DNA from 2 places in the Streptomyces sp. NPDC053432 genome. Region 2 is predicted to be linked to the other one. Evidence: riboswitches for the same ligand, from Rfam matches in the RefSeq annotation. Region 2 holds a riboswitch; the other holds the start of a gene.
What was found. A riboswitch is a leader RNA that binds a small molecule or an ion and turns the genes downstream of it on or off. The one in region 2 is predicted to bind guanidine.
Positions count from the first base shown of each region.

Region 1 (9,618 bases), on a different contig from region 2:
ACCAGCCCGCCGTCGCCGGAGAGCACGGACAGCGGGACGCCCGTGGTCTGGCGCTGCAACTCGTTGCGCAGCCGGCGGAGTTTGCGGCGCGCGGCGACGGAATGGTTCACGCCGGGCCGCAGCTCGTCCGGGTGCGGTCCCATGGCGATGCCCAGGACGAGGTAGGAAGGGGGCAGCCGGATGCCCGCCCGGTCGGCCGCCGCCCGCGGGTTCCCGCCCTCCAGCAGCCGGGACAGCAGGGACTGACGGGCGACCTGCTCGTCGCCGAGGGCCGCCTGCCGCTCCTGTACGTACCCCTCCGCGACCGCGCAGCTCACCAGCCGGAGGTAGCCGAGCAGCCGGCGCTGGACCAGCAGCACGTCCGCCAGGTCCTCCGGCCCGGCCGTCGCGAGGACCTGGGCCGCGCACTCCTCCGCCCCGTAGTGGTAGGCGCCGACGACGGCTTCCAGCGGTACGCCCTCGTCGGCGCGCCGGGCCGACGACTCGCTGATCCTCGCCAGCTCGGCCTCCTCCGGAAGCTCGCCGGCGCGCAGCACCTGGACGAAGGCCCGTATGCCGCGGTCCACTTCCTTGGTGATCTCACCGCGGAGCTGTTCCGAGGGCAGTGCTCCGTAGGCGGGCAGCTGCTCGACGAGCCGGGCCATGACGGCCGGGGCGAGGGTCGGCGCGGCGGCCAGGAGCCGCTTGTGGACCGGCACGCCGCCGAACTGCGGCCCCTCGTCGCCTCCCTGGGGTTTGGGCGCGGTCACAATCCACCTCGCGAATCTCTGTTGTGCGACCTGGAGACACGGCCCCGCACCGCACCCATCCTTGTTTCCGGGACGTTACTTACTAGTTGGTAACACGCCCGCCCGGTGGATCGCCAGACGCGTTCGGCCCCCGACCGCAACCTCCACCGGATCCCCACGCCCCCACCCGCAGCGGAGGACCGCCGTGCTCGCGCCCAGAAACGCTGTCCGTCTCCTGGCTACCGCCGTCGTCACCGCGATGGCCCTGACCGCGGCACCGGCGGCCACGGCCGCCGAGGTCAGAACGCCGAGCGCCACCGCCGCCGACCCCTTCTACACGTACACCGGCAGCGAACCCCTCGCCTCGCTCGCACCCGGCACCGTGCTGAAGACGCGGACGCTCCAGTACCACCTGGTGGGCCTGCCCACGCCGGTCAAGGCGATCCAGCTGCTCTACCGCACGACCGACGCCCAGGGCCGGCCGTCCGCCAACGTGACCACCGTGGTGCGCAGCCTGACGGGCGACAGCGGCAAGGCGGTCTCCTACCAATCGTTCTACGACTCGCTCGACCCGGAGGACGGCCCGTCCCGGGCCATCGCCGGGGGTCTCACCCTGGGCGGGGCCATCGCGAACGCCGAGTCCCTCTTCCTCGCGCCGCTGCTCCTGCAGGGCTACAACCTCGTCATCCCCGACACCGAGGGACAGACGGCGAACTTCGCGGCCGGCCCCGAGTACGCGACCAACACGCTGGACTCGATCCGCGCCGCGACCCGGTCCCCGGAGACCGGCATGAACGGCGACACCAGGTTCGGACTGATGGGGTACTCGGGCGGCGCCATCGCGACCAACTGGGCGGCCGCGCTCGCACCGTCCTACGCGCCCGAGGTCAACGCCCGGCTCGTGGGATTCGCCGAGGGCGGCCTGCTCGTGGACCCCGCGCACAACCTCAAGTACGTCGACGGCTCCCTCGTGTGGACGGGCGTCATCCCGATGGCGCTCATCGGCGTCTCCCGCTCGTACGGCATCGACCTGGGGCCCTACCTGAACGACTACGGGCGAGAGGTGTACGGAAAGCTGGAGCGCGGGTCGATCGTCGACGCGCTGGGCCGCTACCCCGGGCTGACCTGGAAGAAGATGGCCAAGCCGCAGTACGCCGACCCGAATTCGGTGCCCGCGTTCGTCGACGCGGTGAACCGGATCAACCTCGGCTCCGCGCCGACCCCGTCCGTCCCGGGATTCATCGCCCAGGGCAACGGGGGAGTACTGGAGGGGACCTTCGGCAACCGCCCGGGGATCGGCACGGGTGACGGCGTCATGGTCGCCGGAGACGTCCGGACACTGGCCCGGCAGTACTGCTCCACCGGCAACGGATCCATCGAGTACCAGCAGTTCGACCTGCTCAGCCACGTCGGCGTGCCCGTCGTCTGGGCGCCCGTCGCGATGGGGTGGATGAACGACCGCTTCGCGGGCAGGAGCGCGCCGTCCGACTGCGGCCGCATCCCCGCCGGGAACTCCCTGGCGCCGGAGATGCCCGTGCCGGCGTCCTGACGCCCCCGCGCACCCCGTGGCCCCCGCCGCGCGATCGCGCACGGCGGGGGCCCGAACGGCGCAGACCGTCAGGACACCATGGAGGCGTCGGCCACCTCCGTCAGCCTGACCGTGCACAGCCCGCCGCGCTCGCTCCTCACGTCCGTCACCTTGAGCTGCGTGCCCGGTGCGAGGATGTACTCCTCCTCCCCGGTGAAGGCGGAGAAGTTCCTGATCCCGACCGCCTGGGCGGGCGTCACCTCGAAGAGGGTCCGCTTGCCCCTGCTGCCCAGGAAGGACCGGGCCACCTTCAGCTCCGAGGTGCAGGAGGAGACGCCCCACCAGGTCACCGTGCGGCCCACCGGGTACTGCGACCGCAGGTCCAGCGACACACCGCGCCACAGCGGCTGCGTGTGGGCGGGCAGCCCCGAAACCGCCGAGAACAGCAGCCGCAGGTACGGCAGGTAGGGGGTGACCCGGCTGCGGTCGGGGGAGCGCAGGACGGCGTTGATCTCGCGGTAGAAGGCCGACTCGCAGGTGTAGAGGTAGAGCGCGGCGATCGCGTCGGCGGACAGGCCGGTGGCCGTCTCGTCCGCCCTCCGCTTGCCGAACTCCCGAGACCGGTCGACGTGTCCGGCGATCCCGGACAGCGTCGCGGCGACCGGTGCGACGGCGTCCTGGAAGTCCATCAGCGGGGTGTCGAACACACCGGTGATGGCGGGGAGGACGAGGCCCTCGTCCTTGACGCTGGTGAGCCGCTCCAGGTACAGCTGGTGCAGGTTCATGGTCGACTCGATGAAGGCGCCCATGCGTGCCGCGACACCCCCCTCCCCGCCGCCCGGACCGGCCGCCCCCTCGTTCCACCCCCTGCTCGGCAGCCAGTCGACGCCCTCGGCGCCCAGCGAGGCGAGTGCCTCGTTGACCAGGGCGAAGTGGTCGCCCTCGCAGAAGATGTCGCCCTGCGCCGCCGGGTTCGCGTGGTCGATGTGCCGGACCTCGACGTCCGGGTACTTCTGCTGGAGCCGCAGGACGACCTTCTTGAGGCTGCGGGCGTGCGCTCCCCACCAGGCGAAGACGACCCCGCGGTCCTCCTCGCCGGCCTCCTGCTTGGCCTTGAGGATCTCCTCGACGATCCTCTCGGCGACGGGCCGCCAGAAGCCCGTGTGCTGGTCGGCGCCCATCGCTCCGTCGCCACTGGCCGTGAGCGAGGCGTTCAGCAGCAGCACGCCCTGGGTCAGCATCGCCTGGAACCACTCGGGAGGCTGGACCGTCTCCCGCTCCTTCAGCAGCGCGCGGACGTCGGCGATCGGCGTCTTCTTGGCTATGCCGTACTTCCACATCGCCGCCGCCTTGATGATGCAGCGAATGCTGACGACCCGGCCGAACTGGCTGTCCTTCCAGTCGTTGAAGGTGTTGTCGAACATGGCGATGCCGGTCGCGCTCTCCGGGCGCGGGTACGGGTTCTGGCCGAATACGACGACCTTCCACTTGTGCGGCGGGTTCGGCTTGAGCGCCTGGAAGGTCAGCTCGCGGACCGGGACGACCTCGTGGCTGCGGCCCTTCCCGATGAACCGGGCGGCGTCCGGCTGCGCCTCGATCACGGGCTTGAGGAGCGGGAGCCAGGGCTCACCGCCCCCGTCGAAGAGCTCGGCGAGGGCCAGCGGGTCGTCCGCGGCGGTCTGCGCCGGCTCCGGCACGGCGGCCGTCGCGAGGACCGGCGCCGGCGCCGCGGCCGTCGCGGGGGCCGGCTCCGGTCCGGGGGCCGGTTCAGGGACCGGTCCAGGGGCGACGGCCTGCGGCGGCACGATGCGCACCCGCTGCTCCACTGGGGCCTTCTCGATGCCGTCCAGCTGCGAGACGATCGTGGCGCGCAGCTCGTCGTCGTCCTCGAACCAGTGGTCGTGGAAGAGCGTGTAGCCGGTCCACATCAGGTTCGCGCACAGCCGGGCCGGGACCCGGCCGGTCTGCGCGCCCATCCCGACCAGCGCCACGGAGCGGATGCTGCCGGGCTCCTTCCTGTTCTGCCGGTGGACGGCCTGGAACGCGGCGGCGCAGGCCAGGGCCACGTTCAGCGTGGCACTCACGTTCTGCGAGGACCGCACCATCGTCGGTGTCGATATCAGGAACCGCGGGACGGCCGCCCCCGACGGGACGCACACCGCGCTGCCCACCGGCAGCGTCCCGCCGAACCGGTCGCGGATCGCGCGCTGCACCCGCAGCTGGATGCCCGGTCCGAGGTGGCGCTTGATGACGGCGTCGACCCCGCCGTCCATCCGGCCCCGGGAGTTCGTCGGGGTGACCCAGGCGTCGACGTCCTCGTCGAGGATCGAACCCCGGCGGATCTCGATGCCCAAAGTGTCCGCGAAAGCCGCCCGCCACGCCTCCACCACACGCTCGTTGACGTCTGTCAGTACAACCCTGAGCGCGGGCTGAACACTGCTCTCGGTCATCGTCCACTCCTGTCGGGAAACGGCCCTTGCAACACCTCGAACCTAGCCGCCACCACTGACAACGCCCCTCCGGGAAGGGGACGATGACCTGCCGTCACGACACGGCGGCACCGTCCACGGCCAGCAGGGTCAGCGGGACGTTGCCGCGTACCGCCTGCGAGTACGGGCAGACCGCGTCCGCACGGTGCAGCAGGGGCTGGAGGTCCGCCGCGCGCCACCCCGGCAGGCTGACCGTCAGGGCCACCGCGAGGCCGTAGCCCGCCGGGGTGTCCGTGGTGCCGAGCTGCACCTCGCAGGCCACGCGCGCGGCCGAGGCGTCCGCCCCGAAGTCGGCGGCGACCTCCGCGAGCGCGGAGGTGAAGCAGGCCGCGAAACCGGCCGCGAACAGCTGCTCGGGATTGGTGGTGCCGGGCACCTTCTTGCGCGGCGGGGCGAGGCGGACGTCCAGGCGCCCGTCGTCCGTGCGGACGGATCCGGTGCGGCCCCCGGCGGCGTGCGCGGTCGTCCGGTACAGGCTGCGGGTGAGTGGCACGGTCATGGCGTACGGCCCATCTTGCTCGACGAGGACGCTGCCGCGGGCGCGGACAGCGGTCGGCGCCGCTCCCGCGGCACCTCGCGCGTCGTCGTGCGTAACCGGGTACGGCGCATCTCGTCCGGGGCCCCGTGAGGCCGCCGGACAAGTTAGCAACGGAGCGGGCCGTCCGGGGACCCGCTGGGCGGTGACCTTCCTCACCCGTGCCCGGCCGCCGCCGGCCCGGGCCGGTGCCCGCGGGCGCGGTACGCCCCCGGAGGCATGCCCTCCCAGCGGGTGAAGGCGCGGACCAGGGCCGTCGCCCCGCTCAGACCCACGAGCGGCGCGATCCGGTCGAGGGGCAGGGCCGTGGTCTCCAGCAGCCGCCTGGCCCGCCCGTGGCGGGCCGTGTCGAGGAGCGCCCGCCACGAGGTGCCCTCCGCCTGCAGGGCCCTGCGCAGCGTCCGCACGCTCAGGCTGAGCTCGCGGGCGGGACCCTCCGGGCCCGCGTCCCCGAGCGCGGCGTGCTCCAGCCACTGCCGTACGCGCTCGGACACGGCCGGGGGAGCGCTGACCTGGTGCAGGAGCCGGTCGGCGTAGGCCCGGTGCAGGGAGCTCAGCGCGGGATCGTGGAACGGCCGGCGCCGGTCGAGGTCCTCGTCGGCGACCGTGATCACGTTCTCCGGGGCGTCGAAGACCACCGGGCAGCCGAGGACGCGGGCGTACGGCTCGGCCGAGCCCGCACGCGGGTGCGCGAACGACACGGACAGCGGCGCCCAGCCGTCGCCGGCGATCCAGCGGCCCGCCCGCACCAGGCCGCTGACGACCGCCTCGACCTGCTGGGGATGCGCGGCCGCCGGATCGGCGGCCGGCCGGTAGCGGACCCGGCCGGCGTCCCCGCGGCGGTCCACGCTCACCCTGCCCGCCCGGCTCATCAGGGGGTGGTAGCGCTCCACCGCCAGCGCGGCGTCCGCGAGGCTGGCGCTCGTGAGCACGAGGTGGCCCAGGATGTGCAGCCCCGTGGGCCGGATGCGGTCACCCAGGAGGAGTCCGGCGTGCGGGCCCGCGCCCTCCACCGCGGCGCTCAGCACCGTGAGGGCGTGGCACGAGGGGACGGCGGGCGGCTCGGTGGCGGACACGGCCGCCAGTCAATGACGGAGCACCACCCGCGTCAACACCGCCTGCGGCACGGGCGGCACGGGCGCCACGGCCGGCCCGGCCGGCGGCCCCGGGAGTCAACGGGTTGGCCGCCGCGGTGAATGACGACGCCGCGGGGGCGCTCCTATGGTCGCCCTGGACACCTCCGCGCCGTCGTCATGCAACGCATCGTGAAAGGGCTCGGGATGAATCGACCAAGACTCTTCGGACGACGCCGGTACCTGCTGCCGGGCCTGGTCCTCGCGATGGTCACCCTGGTGCTCGGCCCGGCGGCCGCCGGCGCCTCGGCGGGCCCGCCGTGGTGGGAGCCCGTGGCGCGCCCGGTGCCGGACTCCCAGGTCGGCGTCACGGGGGAGCCGTTCACCGGGACCGACGCCCGGGGCCGGGTCCGGGGCTGGGTGGACGCGCACGTCCACCTGATGTCCGACGAGGGCTTCGGCGGGCGGCTGGTCTGCGGCAAGGTCTTCTCCCCGGCCGGCGTGGCGGACGCCCTCAAGGACTGCCCCGAGCACTACCCGAACGGCGTCCTCGCCCTCTTCGACATGATCACCAAGGGCGGTGACGGCCGGCACGACCCCACCGGCTGGCCGACGTTCCGCGACTGGCCGGCCCACGACTCCGCCACCCACCAGCAGACCTACTACGCCTGGGTCGAGCGTGCCTGGCGCGGCGGCCAGCGCGTCCTGGTCAACGACATGGTCACCAACGGGGTCATCTGCTCGCTGTACTTCTTCAAGGACCGCGGCTGCGACGAGATGACCTCGATCCGCCTCCAGATCCGCAGGACGTACGAACTCCAGGACTACGTCGACGCCATGTACGGCGGCCCCGGCAAGGGCTGGTTCCGGGTCGTCACCGAACCCGACCAGGCCCGTGAGGTCATCCAGGAGGGCAAGCTCGCCGTCGTCCTCGGCGTGGAGACCTCCGAACCGTTCGGCTGCAAGCAGGTGCTGGACGGCGCCCGTTGCACCATGGCCGACATCGACCGGGGCCTCGACGAACTGCACGGCCTCGGCGTGCGCAGCATGTTCCTGTGCCACAAGTTCGACAACGCCCTGTGCGGCGTCCGGTTCGACACGGGGACCACGGGCATGGCCGTCAACGCCGGCCAGTTCCTGTCGACCGGCACCTTCTGGAGCACGGAGCCCTGCACCGGCCCCGAGCACGACAACCCGATCGGCTTCGGACTCGCCGCAGGCCTGTCGGCCGAGGAGCCCGGCACCTCGCCCGCCGAGGCCGAGGCCAGGATCCGCGCCGCGCTGCCCGAAGGGGTCGAACTGCCCCGGTACGGCGGCGCCTCCCTGCAGGCGGCGCAGTGCAACCGCCGGGGCCTGACCGCGCTCGGCGAGTACGCGGTGCTGGGCATGACGAAACGCAACATGATGCTGGAACTCGACCACATGAGCGTCAAGGCGGCGAACCAGGCGCTGCGCGTGCTCGAAGCCGAGCAGTACTCCGGCGCCCTGTCCACGCACGGCTGGATGGACGACAACTGGACCGAACGCGTCTACCGCCTGGGCGGCTTCATCACCGGCCACATGTACGAGGCCACCGCCTTCACCGCCGAGGCGCGCCGGCACGCGGACCTGCGGGCCCGGTACGGAGCCGGGTACGGGATCGGCACCGACATGAACGGCTTCGCCTGGCTCCCCGGCCCCCGGCCCGCGGCCGGGAACCCCGTCCGCTACCCCTTCCGCAGCCCCGACGGCGGCTCCGTCCTCGACCGGCAGGTCACCGGCTCCCGCGTCTGGGACGTCAACACCGACGGCGGCGGCACCCACTACGGCCTCGTACCGGACTGGATCGAGGACATCCGCGTCACCGGAGGCCAGGACGTGGTGGACGAACTCATGCGGGGCGCCGAGGGCTACCTGCGCACCTGGGAGCGCAGCCGCGGCCACACCACCCCCTACACGCCCCTGGTCCGCGGCTACCGCCCGCATGCAGGGCACCTGGCTTCCACACGCCCCCTGCCCGCCGGGTTCACCCACGAGGGGATCTGGAAGGTGCTCCGGGACCCGGCGGCGGGCACCGTCCGGCTCTACGAGTGCAAGGCGGCCGGGCACTCGCTGCTGACCCGCGACCCGGGGTGCGAGGGCCAGCAGCCCCTCGGCGCGGTCGGATACGTGTACACCGGGCCGGTGCCGGGCTCCGTGCCCCTCTACCGGTGCTACATCCCCTCGGTGTTCGACCACTTCGTCACGAGCAGGGCCGACTGCGAGGGGCCTTACACCCGCGAGGGTCTGCTCGGCTACGCCATGCCGGTCACGGCGTCGTAGCGGCGACGGGCCGGGCGGGCGCGCAGGCGCGGATGCCGCCCACCCGGCTACTCGTCCCCCCGCACGGGGCCGGACCGGCGCAGATCGGCATCGGTGAGCGGCTCCAGCTCCCCGTGGGTGTCCAGCCAGTACAGGAAGAAGACGGCCGGGGCGACGAGCAGCAGGGAGACGAGACTGACCACCGTCAGCCAGACCAGCGTCTCGGAATCCCCCGCGGCCTGCGCCACGGACAGGGAGGTGGGGATGAGGTAGGGGCGCTGGGCGAACCCCCAGGCGAGGACGGCCGCGACGACGGTGCCGACGGCGCCGAAGCGGGCCAGGTGCGTCCGCCGCCGCACCACGGACAGTCCCGTCGCGGCGCAGCACACCAGGGACACGATCGCGAGGGCGAGCCCCACGCCGTGGGTCAGCCCGTGCCAGACGTGGGGGGAGTCGCCCCGGGTCACCAGGAGCACCCACACCGCCGCAGGGGCGACCGCGGCGAGGGCGGCGAGGGCGCGCAGCCGGAAGTAGCCGACCAGGTCGGGAGCGTCGAAGCGCGCGGCGTCGGCGGTCAGGAACACGGCGCCCAGCAGGGCGGTCGCGGCGACGGTGAGCACCCCGAACGCGAGGGAGGCGTGGTTGGCCCACGCGTCGGCCGAGGCCACGACGCCCGGCGCGATCCGGCCGGTCGCGATGGAACCGACCGCCGCCCCGAGGAAGAACGGGGTGAGCAGGGAGGAGACGGCGAAGACGGCACCGTAGAGGCGGCGCCGGGCCAGCCGCCGGGCGGGCTTGCGCAGGGCGAACCCGGCGCCGCGCAGCACCATGCCCAGGGCGGCGAGCGCCAGGGGCGCCCACAGGGCCGTGAACACCGTTTGGAACATGACGGGGAACCCGGTCCACATCAGGACCAGGACGAAGACCAGCCAGACGTTGTTGACCTCCCACACGGGCGCCATCGCGTGATCGATCAGCCACCGCG
Region 1 is NZ_JBVJKF010000001.1:296,670-306,287, reverse strand. Features, by position in the region: gene ACZ6Y1_RS01395 (PucR family transcriptional regulator) at 1-749, opposite strand, end outside; gene ACZ6Y1_RS01390 (lipase family protein) at 988-2,277, shown strand; gene ACZ6Y1_RS01385 (ADP-ribosyltransferase domain-containing protein) at 2,346-4,706, opposite strand; gene ACZ6Y1_RS01380 (Ohr family peroxiredoxin) at 4,801-5,244, opposite strand; guanidine-III (ykkC-III) riboswitch at 5,321-5,382, opposite strand; gene ACZ6Y1_RS01375 (AraC family transcriptional regulator) at 5,436-6,356, opposite strand; gene ACZ6Y1_RS01370 (discoidin domain-containing protein) at 6,561-8,654, shown strand; gene ACZ6Y1_RS01365 (cytochrome d ubiquinol oxidase subunit II) at 8,702-9,618, opposite strand, start outside.
Region 1: it holds a riboswitch for guanidine, as region 2 does, so the genes downstream of both, ACZ6Y1_RS01380 (Ohr family peroxiredoxin) here and ACZ6Y1_RS24250 (DMT family transporter) in region 2, are expected to answer to the same signal.

Region 2 (9,618 bases):
CCGTGACGAACGAGGTCAGGCCCACCGACAGCATCAGACCGCCGATCTCCTTGCGCCGCAGCGGCTTCGCGCAGTGCGTCATGGCCAGGGCCGCCGCCGGGAGGGCGAACATCATGATCGGGAAGAAGCCCGAGAGGAACATGCCCGCATCCGGGTCGCCGTTCAGGAACATGTTGATGTCACCGTGCACGGTCTTCCCGTCCGGCGTGGTGTAGCTGCCGAACTGGAACCACACCGGCACGTTCAGGAACTGGTGCAGGCCGATCACCAGCAGCGCGCGGTTCGCGACGCCGAAGATGCCCGCCCCCCAGGAGCCCAGGCCCACCAGCCAGTCCGAGAAGCTCTCCAGCGCGTCACCGACCGGCGGCCAGACCCACAGGCAGATCACGGCGAAACCGATCGCCACGAAGGACATGATGATCGGGACGAGCCGCCGCCCGTTGAAGAAGCCCAGCCAGTCCACCAGCTTCACCCGGTGGTAGCGCTGCCAGAACCAGGCCGCCAGCAGGCCCATGATGATGCCGCCGAAGACGCCGGGATTCTGGTACGTGTACGAGACGAACGTGTCGTTCGGCCCCAGGCAGCCGCCGCCGATGTCCTTGGTACCCGCCGGGCACGGCTTCTGGAACGCGTGCAGCACCCCGCGGTAGACGAGGAAGCCGGTCACCGCCGCCAGGGCGGTCGAGCCGTCCGCCTTCTTGGCCATGCCGATGGCGACGCCGATGCAGAAGAGGAGGGGCAGGCCGAGGTCGGGGTCGAGCAGCGCGCCGCCCGCGCCCGCCATGATCTTGGCGACATCGTCCCAGCCCAGCCCCTTGGAACCGAAGACGTCCGGCTGCCCCAGCCGGTTCAGGATGCCCGCCGCGGGCAGCACGGCGATCGGGAGCTGGAGGCTGCGCCCCATCTTCTGCAGCCCCTGGAACAGCCCGTTCCACCACTTCGTCTCCGGCGTCGCCTGTGGCGCTCCTGCGGCGCTGCTCGCGCTCATCCGCGTCCTCCCTGACCGGCCCGTTTTTGGCTGTCGCGGCACGTGCGGCACACTGGTGTAGACCAGTTGTGGGGCAGGTTGCTGCTGATCGTCATGATTCGTCAGACAGTGGACGCGCGCCCGCGAAGATGGGCCAACCGTGCGTTACGGTGACGAAACGGACCGCATCGGTGCCGCCGAGACTCGTTCTTCGTATGACTCAGGGAGAAACACATGGCCACCAAGGCTGAGAAGATCGTCGCCGGGCTCGGCGGTATCGAGAACATCGAAGAGGTCGAGGGCTGCATCACGCGCCTGCGCACCGAGGTCATCAACCCCGACCTCGTCGACGAAGCCGCCCTCAAGGCCGCCGGCGCCCACGGCGTCGTGAAGATGGGCACGGCCATCCAGGTCGTCATCGGCACCGACGCCGACCCGATCGCCGCCGACATCGAAGACATGATGTGAGCCCTGACGCCGGCTCCCAGGGGAGCCGGGCGCACTGAAGCACCCCCGAGGACCCCGTACGGATGCCGCGCGCACCCGAACGGGGTCTTCGCCGTTCCCCCGCAGGGACTAGGCTCGACGCCATGTCTCGCATCGACGGCCGCACGCCCGAACAGCTCCGCCCGGTCACCCTCGAACGCGGATGGAGCAAGCACGCCGAGGGCTCCGTCCTCATCTCCTTCGGAGACACCAAGGTCTTCTGCACCGCCTCCTTCACCGAAGGCGTCCCGCGCTGGCGCAAGGGCAGCGGCGAAGGCTGGGTCACCTCCGAGTACTCGATGCTGCCCCGCTCCACCAACACCCGCGGCGACCGCGAATCCGTCCGCGGCAAGATCGGCGGCCGCACCCACGAGATCTCCCGCCTCATCGGCCGCTCGCTGCGCGCCGTGATCGACTACAAGGCCCTCGGCGAGAACACCATCGTCCTGGACTGCGACGTACTCCAGGCCGACGGCGGCACCCGCACCGCCGCCATCACCGGCGCCTACGTCGCCCTCGCCGACGCCATCGCCTGGGGCCAGAAGAAGAAGCTCATCAAGGCCGGCCGCAAGCCGCTCACCGACACCGTCGCCGCCGTCAGCGTCGGCATCGTCGACGGCGTCCCCCTCCTCGACCTCTGCTACGAGGAGGACGTACGCGCCGAGACCGACATGAACGTGGTCTGCACCGGCGACGGCCGCTTCGTCGAGGTCCAGGGCACGGCCGAGGGCGAGCCCTTCGACCGCAAGGAACTCAACGCCCTCCTGGACCTGGCCGCCGGCGGCTGCGCGGACCTCCAGGCCATCCAGCTGAGCGCGCTGCAGCTGGAACGGTAGGGCTGGAACCGCCGGGCTGGAACCGCAGGGCTGGAGCTGCCGGGCTGGAACCGCAGGGCTGGAACTGTAGGCGTCCGGTCCGGCGTCTGGCAGGGTACGGGCGCACGGTGTCGAAGCCGCGCGCCCGTCCACGTATCCACACCCCTGGGGGGACCGTAAACATGAAGCCCGGCAAGCTCCGCATAGCCGCAGTCACGCTGGCAGCCGCCCTCACCATCCCCGCCCTCACCTCCTGTGACGCGATCTCCACGGCGATGGACTGCGCGAACACGGCGGTCGCCATCACGGACGGCGCGAACGACCTCCAGCAGGCCGTCTCCAACGCCGGCAACAGCCCGCAGGACGCCCAGAACGCGCTCAACCAGATCGAGGCGAACCTCAAGAAGATCGGCGACCAGACGGACAACGCCGACCTCAGCAAGGCCATCAACTCGATGAACACGGCCGTCAAGAACGTCCGCACCGCCATCGAACAGGGCAACGCGACCCCGGACATCACGCCGGTCGCCGACGCGGCCTCCGAACTCTCGAAGGTCTGCACCCCCGGATAATGGGGCCATGACCTCGACGCCGCCCCGCCTCATCCTGGCCACCCGCAACGCGGGCAAGGTCGCAGAACTCCACGCCATCCTGTCCGACGCCGGCCTGCCGCACGAGCTGGTCGGCGCGGACGCGTACCCGGAGATCCCGGACGTCAAGGAAACAGGCGTCACGTTCGCCGAGAACGCCCTCCTCAAGGCCCACGCCCTGGCCCGGGCCACTGGCCTGCCGGCGGTCGCCGACGACTCGGGCCTCTGCGTGGACGTCCTGAACGGCGCCCCGGGCATCTTCTCCGCCCGCTGGGCGGGCCGCCACGGCGACGACAAGGCCAACCTCGACCTCCTCCTGGCCCAGCTCGGCGACATCGCCGACGAACACCGCGGCGCCCACTTCGCCTGCGCGGCGGCCCTCGCCCTCCCGGACGGCACGGAACGCGTGGTCGAAGGCCGCCTCCCGGGCACCCTGCGCCACACCCCGTCGGGCACGGGCGGCTTCGGCTACGACCCGATCCTCCAGCCGCTGGGGGAGACGCGGACGTGCGCGGAGATGACGGCGGAGGAGAAGAACGCGATCTCCCACCGGGGGCAGGCGTTCCGAGCCCTGGTCCCGTTCGTCCGCGCACTGCTGCGCTGACGCCGGGTATGCCTACGGCCGGTCACCTCGTACGATGACCGGCCGTTGCTGTGGGCCCGGTGGGACTCGAACCCACGACACACCGGACCTAAACCGGCGCCCTCTGGCCAGCTGGGGTACGGACCCGCCCGCTCAGCTTACTGGTCGGAGGGAGATCGTTGCGATGGGATGGCCGTCCTTGATCGCTTGGCGAAGGTCGGAGTCTGGCTGTGGCAGGAAGGACACAGATAGCGGAGGTTCTCCTGGCGATTGTCCAGCCGATCACCGTTCACATGGTCGATCTCCAGGACGAGCCGCCGTCCGCGCCACTCGTCCCCGGTCCCGCACTCCGCGCAGACGTGCGGCACCCCGAGGTCGTCGAGGGCTCGCCGCAGCATCGTCGTTTTGGTGCGCGCGGAGCCGGTCTCCAGCCGCCTCAGGATGTACGACGGCGGCATCCGCAAGGGGGAAGAGCGGCCGATGCAGTGCCCCTGGCCGGTGAAGTGCTCTGTCGACAGCCCGTATTCCTCGATGCTCCGCCTGGCTCTCGCCCGGCCGGCACCGTCAAGCGGGTGGCGACCGAGAGCGCGCATGACCCCCGCCATACTCTGCGAGTCGGCAACCGCAGGCCCGATCACCGTCAGATCGAAGAGACGGCGTCGCGAAGGGTCGTCCCGACGGGGAAAGTGCGAGGTGTCTATCCCGAACCGGTTGAGGAGCTTGGCGATATGGACGCGGGCGCTGTTGTACGGCTCGACGCCCATGTAGGCGAGCATGCCCTCGATGCTGTCGGAATGGGCGGCGGCGTCCCGGAGTCGCTCCTCCGTGTAGCGCTGGCGGACCCGCTCGGGCAGCGGCTCGTCGACGAAGTGGGACGTGTCGATGCCATAGTGGGCCAGCCTGTTCCGCAGGTACCGGCGAGGGCCGGCCAGGAGCGGGGTGCCGAGAAGCCTCATGAGGTCCACCAGGCTGGTGGCCTGCGGCGCGGTCCGGCTCAGCAGGTCCTGCGTGTACCTGACTTCGCTCATGCGGCCCGCCTCGCCTTGCGGCCGCGGTACGTGTCAGTGGCCGCATGGCAATTGGGGCACAGGAGGCGGAGGTTTTCGCGCCGGTTGTCCCACCACTCGCCGTTGATGTGATCGACCTCGTGCTTGAGCGGCCTGTCGTTCCATACCGGGCCCACGCCGCACTCGGCGCACTCCTCGAGAACGCCGGCCTTCAGCAGCTCTCGTCGTAGGCGCAGACCCGGAACCCTCCCGTCCTTCGGGTCTCTGACCGAGAGGACCGGCCCCAAAGCGCCCTTGGGGCGCCTTCGGCCCACGACGAAGTGTGAGGTGTCGATCCCGAGAGCCGCGATCCGTCGCGCGATGTGCGTCTGGTTGCCGCCGACATTGCTGATGCCGAGGCGGCCGATCACCTCCGAGAGGGACGTCGACTCGGCCACCAGCTCCCGGAGCCGCTCCTCCGAGTGGCGTGCCCACTTCGCGGGGAAGTGCGAACAGTCGATTCCTGCCTCTCGCATCTTCGCCCGCAGATAACGCCTGCTGCCGCTGGTCGGCGTGCCGCCGCACCACCGGACGGCGTCGTCCCAGCTATTCGTCTCGCGCGCTGCGGCTTCCAGCAGCTCACGGGTGTATCGGACTGCCATCACTTCCCCCCTGTCGGCCGCGCGTGCGGCCCTCGTACGGAGTAACGGACCGATAGTCGGACGGTTACGGGTGGCATCGTCCGATAAACGCGGCGGCCCGCACCGGATCATGGTGCGGGCCGCTTCGGCGGGAGGGCGGGGTCAGATGCCCAGGTCCTTGATGATCTTGGCTACGTGGCCCGTGGCCTTGACGTTGTAGAAGGCGTGTTCCACCTTGCCCTCCTCGTCCACGACCACCGTCGAGCGGATGACGCCCGTCACCGTCTTGCCGTACAGCTTCTTCTCGCCGAACGCGCCGTAGGCCTCCAGTACGGCCTTCTCCGGGTCGCCGACCAGCGTGACCTTCAGGTTTTCCTGCTCCCGGAACTTCGCCAGCTTCTCCGGCTTGTCCGGGGACACGCCGATGACGTCGTAGCCGGCCGTGGCCAGCACGTCCAGGTTGTCCGTGAAGTCGCAGGCCTGCTTCGTGCAGCCCGGGGTGAGGGCCGCCGGGTAGAAGTACACGATCACCTTGCGGCCCTTGTGGTCGGCGAGCGAGACCTCGTTGCCGTCCGCGTCGGGCAGGGTGAAGGCCGGGGCGGTGTCGCCCGGCTGCAGTCGCTCGCTCATGTCAAGAGTCTCCTCGGGAGGGCACCAGCATCGTTGTGCAACGAGACTAAGCTGACGATGAGTCCATGGGGCACTACGCCCCATGCGGGACACGACGAACGAAACGACGACGGAGGCAGCGCGGTGCCGGAAGCCAGGACCCCCGCACAGATCGAGGCGGACATCGTCCGCCGCCGCGAGCAGCTCGCCGAGACGCTCGACGAGATCGGCGTGCGCATGCACCCGAGCACGATCATCGGGGACGCGAAGGCCAGGGTCGCCTCGACCGTCGACCACACGGCCGGGCGTGCCTTCGCCGCCGTGAACCGGTGCGTCAGCGACGTGCAGGCGGGGATGCGCGACGAGAACGGCGCCCCGCGCCTGGACCGGATCGTGCCCGTCGCGCTGGTCGCCGTGGGCCTGGTCGGGCTGATCGTGGTGTCGGCGCGCCGTAGGCGGGGATGACCCTCCGGAGTACAGGGCGGGCGCGGGCAGGTAAGTTCGAGGCGTGAGCGAGAACACCACCCACGACAAGCTGCCCATCCGCATGCTCCACGACCGCGTGCTCGTGAAGTCCGACCTGCCTGAGGGCGAGCGCCGCTCGGGCGGCGGGATCCTGATTCCGGCGACGGCCGCGGTCGGCAAGCGGCTGGCCTGGGCCGAGGTGGTCGCGGTCGGGCAGAACGTACGGTCCGTCGAGCCGGGCGACCGGGTGCTGTACGACCCCGAGGACCGGGCCGAGGTCGAGGTGCGGGGGGCCACGTACGTGCTGATGCGCGAGCGGGACCTGCACGCGGTGGCCGCGGAGCGGCTGGAGGGGTCCACGGACTCCACCGGGTTGTACCTGTAGGCGGAAACGTAGGCGGAAGGGGCCGGTGATCGAGATCACCGGCCCCTTTCGTGCTGCTTTGCTACGGTGGAGGAGAACCCCGACGAGACGCGCCGTACCGGGTCAAGGACAAGACGACGCACCCCCGTACCGCTCGATTTCTCGTCGTCCCGGAGGTGCCGTCATGGCATGGGTTCTTCTTCTCGTCGCAGGCCTGCTCGAGGTCGGCTGGTCGATCGGCATGAAGTTCACCGAGGGTTTCACCCGGCTGTGGCCCAGTGTGTTCACGGGTGCCGGGATCGTCGCCAGCATGGTGCTGCTGTCGTACGCCGCGAAGACCCTCCCCATCGGTACCGCGTACGGGGTGTGGGTCGGCATCGGCGCCGCCGGTGCGGCCGTGCTCGGTATGGCGGTGCTGGGTGAGCCCGTCACCGCCGCCCGGATCTTCTTCATCAGCCTGCTGCTGGTGGCCGTGGTGGGGCTGAAGGCCACCTCCGGTCACTAGGCGGCAGGGACAGGGTCACTCCAGGAACGCGGACGGCGGGGGGCGGCGGGCCGCTGCCCCCGCTCCCGCGCCTGTTCCCGCGTCGGCGCCGGCGTCGGTGCCCTGGGTGGTGCCGCCCTGGGTGCCGGTGGTGGTGCCTCCGTTGTTCTGCCCGCCCTGCGTCTGGCCCCCGTTGTTCTGGCCCCCGTTGTCCTGGCCTCCGTTGTTCTGGCCGCCCTGGTTCTGGCCGCCGTTGTTCTGCCCGCCCTGGTTCTGGCCGTTGGTCGCGTTCGGGGGCTTGGGCCGGTTCGGGCGGCCAGGGCGGCTCGGGAAGGGTTCCTCCGGGGTCTCCTCCTCCGGTGCGGTCGGCTCGAAGCTGGGCGAGGGCGGGGGCGGGACCGCGCCCGGCTGGAGTTCGAGGTCGAAGTCCTCGGGTTCGGTGCCCTCCAGGGCGGTCTTCGTGTAGGCGGCCCAGATGCGGGCCGGATAGCCGCCTCCGCCGATGCGGGCTTCGCCGAGGGCGCCGTAGAGGGATTCGAGGGTTCCGGTGTCGGGATCCTGGCCCATCATCGCGACGACCGTGACCAGGTTCGGGGTGTAGGCGGCGAACCAGGCCGAGCGGTCCAGTTCGGCGGTGCCGGTCTTGCCGGCCGCCGGGTGGCCGGCGGCGAGGGCCGCGGTGCCGGTGCCGTTGTCGACGACGCTGACCAGCATGGAAGTGGTGGTGTCGGCGGACTCGCGGCTGACGGCCTGGGTGCGGGGGCGCTCGGGGAGGCCGATGGTGTCGTCCTCCTTGGTGATCTTCTCCAGGAAGGTGTACGGGGTGCGGTGGCCGTGGTCGGCGAGGGTGGCGTACGCCTGGGTCATGTCGAGGACGCTGGCCTGCATGGTGCCCAGCGCCATGGCCGGACCGAGGACGAAGTTCGGGGTGTCCTCGGGGATGCCGAGGTCGACGGCGGTCTTCTTTACCTTCACCGTGCCGACGTCGACGACCATCTGGGCGAAGACGGCGTTGACGGAGAGGTCGGTGGCGGTGTTGACGGTGATGTTCCCGTAGGAGACCTGGCCCTCGTTCTCGGGGGCGTAGGGGACCCGGCTGCCGACGACGCGGCGCTTGTTGTCGCCGTTGTAGATCGTGTACGGGGTGATGCGGCGGCCGTCCTGGGTGCGGGAGTCGTTCTCGACGGCGGCCGCGAAGACGAACGGCTTGAAGGTGGAGGCGACCTGGTAGTCGTGGCGGGTCGCGTTGTTCACGAACTGCTTGGTGTAGTCGATGCCGCCGTACATGGCGACGACCTTGCCGTTGGAGGGGTCGATGGAGACGCCTCCGGCGCGCACGTAGCGGTCGGCCTTGCGGGTTTCCGGTTCGAGCTTGCTGATGACCTGGGTGTTGACGGCGTCCACGAAGGCGTTCTGGCGGCGCCTGTCGATGGTGGTGGTGATCCGGTAGCCGCCTTCGGCGAGGGTCTTCTCGTCGAGGATCTTGTTGTCGGTGATGTAGTCCTTGATGGCTTCGACGAGGTAGCCGCGCTGACCGGACAGTCCGGCGGCGGGGCGGACCTTGCCCGGTTCGGGGAACCTGGTGGCCGCGCGTTCGGCGGCCGGCATCCAGTCCTTCTTGACCATGCCGTCGAGTACGTAGTTCCAGCGGGCGAGTGCGCGGTCGCGGCTCTGGGGGTGGGAGACGACGTCGAAGGCGCTGGGGGAGTTGAGGAGGGTGGCGAGGTAGGCGCCCTCGGCGGTGGTGAGCCTGCCGACGTCCTTGCCGTAGTAGGCCTGGGCGGCGGCCTGGATGCCGTAGGCGTTGCGGCCGAAGTAGCTGGTGTTGAGGTAGCCCTCGAGGATGTAGTCCTTCGACTTCTCGCGACCGAGTTTGATCGCGATGAAGAACTCCTTGACCTTGCGTTTGATGGTCTGTTCCTGGCCCAGGTAGTAGTTCTTGACGTACTGCTGGGTGATGGTGGAGCCGGACTGGGTGCCCTTGCCGGTGGCCGTGTTCCAGGCGGCGCGGAGCATCGCCTTGGGGTCGACCGCCCGCTCGGAGTAGAAGTCCCGGTCCTCGGCGGCGAGTACGGCTTCCTGGACGGTGCGGGGGATCTGCGAGAGCGGGACGTTGACGCGGTTGACCTCGCCGTCGCGGGCTAGCTGGGAGCCGTCGGAGTAGAGGTACACGTTGGACTGGGCGGTGGCGGCGGAGTTGGCGGGCGGGATGTCCACCAGGAGGTAGCCGGCGACGAGGGCGCCGCCGAGCAGGAGGGCGAGGAGGAGTACGGCGCCCAGGAGCATGCGCCAGGTGGGGAGGAGGCGACGCCGGCCGGTGCGTTGGCGGCGGGGCTTCCCGCCGGGTCTGCCGCCGGGCCCGCCGCCGGGCTGCGCTCGTGTCGGCCGCGGTGGCTGCGGCGGCTGCTGTTGTCCGTCGGGGGAGTCCGGGTCGCGAGGGGTCCAGCCCGGGGGTGGTGACTGGTCGCTCATCTCCAGGGACTCCTCGACGCCGTTCGAAATATCCACTTCTGTACCTCGTTGTGTCTACCCGATGGCCGGTGATTCCGCTCCGGACGGGCGTAAATCGGTCGCGTGGATCGCCCCTCCGCACTAAGCTCGCGCGCTTTGGCCGACGTAGGAACGACC
Region 2 is NZ_JBVJKF010000015.1:120,035-129,652, forward strand. Features, by position in the region: gene ACZ6Y1_RS24195 (PTS transporter subunit EIIC) at 1-988, opposite strand, end outside; gene ACZ6Y1_RS24200 (PTS sugar transporter subunit IIB) at 1,202-1,435, shown strand; gene rph (ribonuclease PH) at 1,558-2,289, shown strand; gene ACZ6Y1_RS24210 (hypothetical protein) at 2,451-2,840, shown strand; gene rdgB (RdgB/HAM1 family non-canonical purine NTP pyrophosphatase) at 2,848-3,462, shown strand; tRNA gene ACZ6Y1_RS24220 (tRNA-Leu) at 3,514-3,588, opposite strand; gene ACZ6Y1_RS24225 (HNH endonuclease signature motif containing protein) at 3,600-4,469, opposite strand; gene ACZ6Y1_RS24230 (HNH endonuclease signature motif containing protein) at 4,466-5,089, opposite strand; gene bcp (thioredoxin-dependent thiol peroxidase) at 5,231-5,698, opposite strand; gene ACZ6Y1_RS24240 (DUF3618 domain-containing protein) at 5,822-6,142, shown strand; gene ACZ6Y1_RS24245 (GroES family chaperonin) at 6,186-6,527, shown strand; guanidine-III (ykkC-III) riboswitch at 6,583-6,650, shown strand; gene ACZ6Y1_RS24250 (DMT family transporter) at 6,691-7,011, shown strand; gene ACZ6Y1_RS24255 (transglycosylase domain-containing protein) at 7,027-9,462, opposite strand.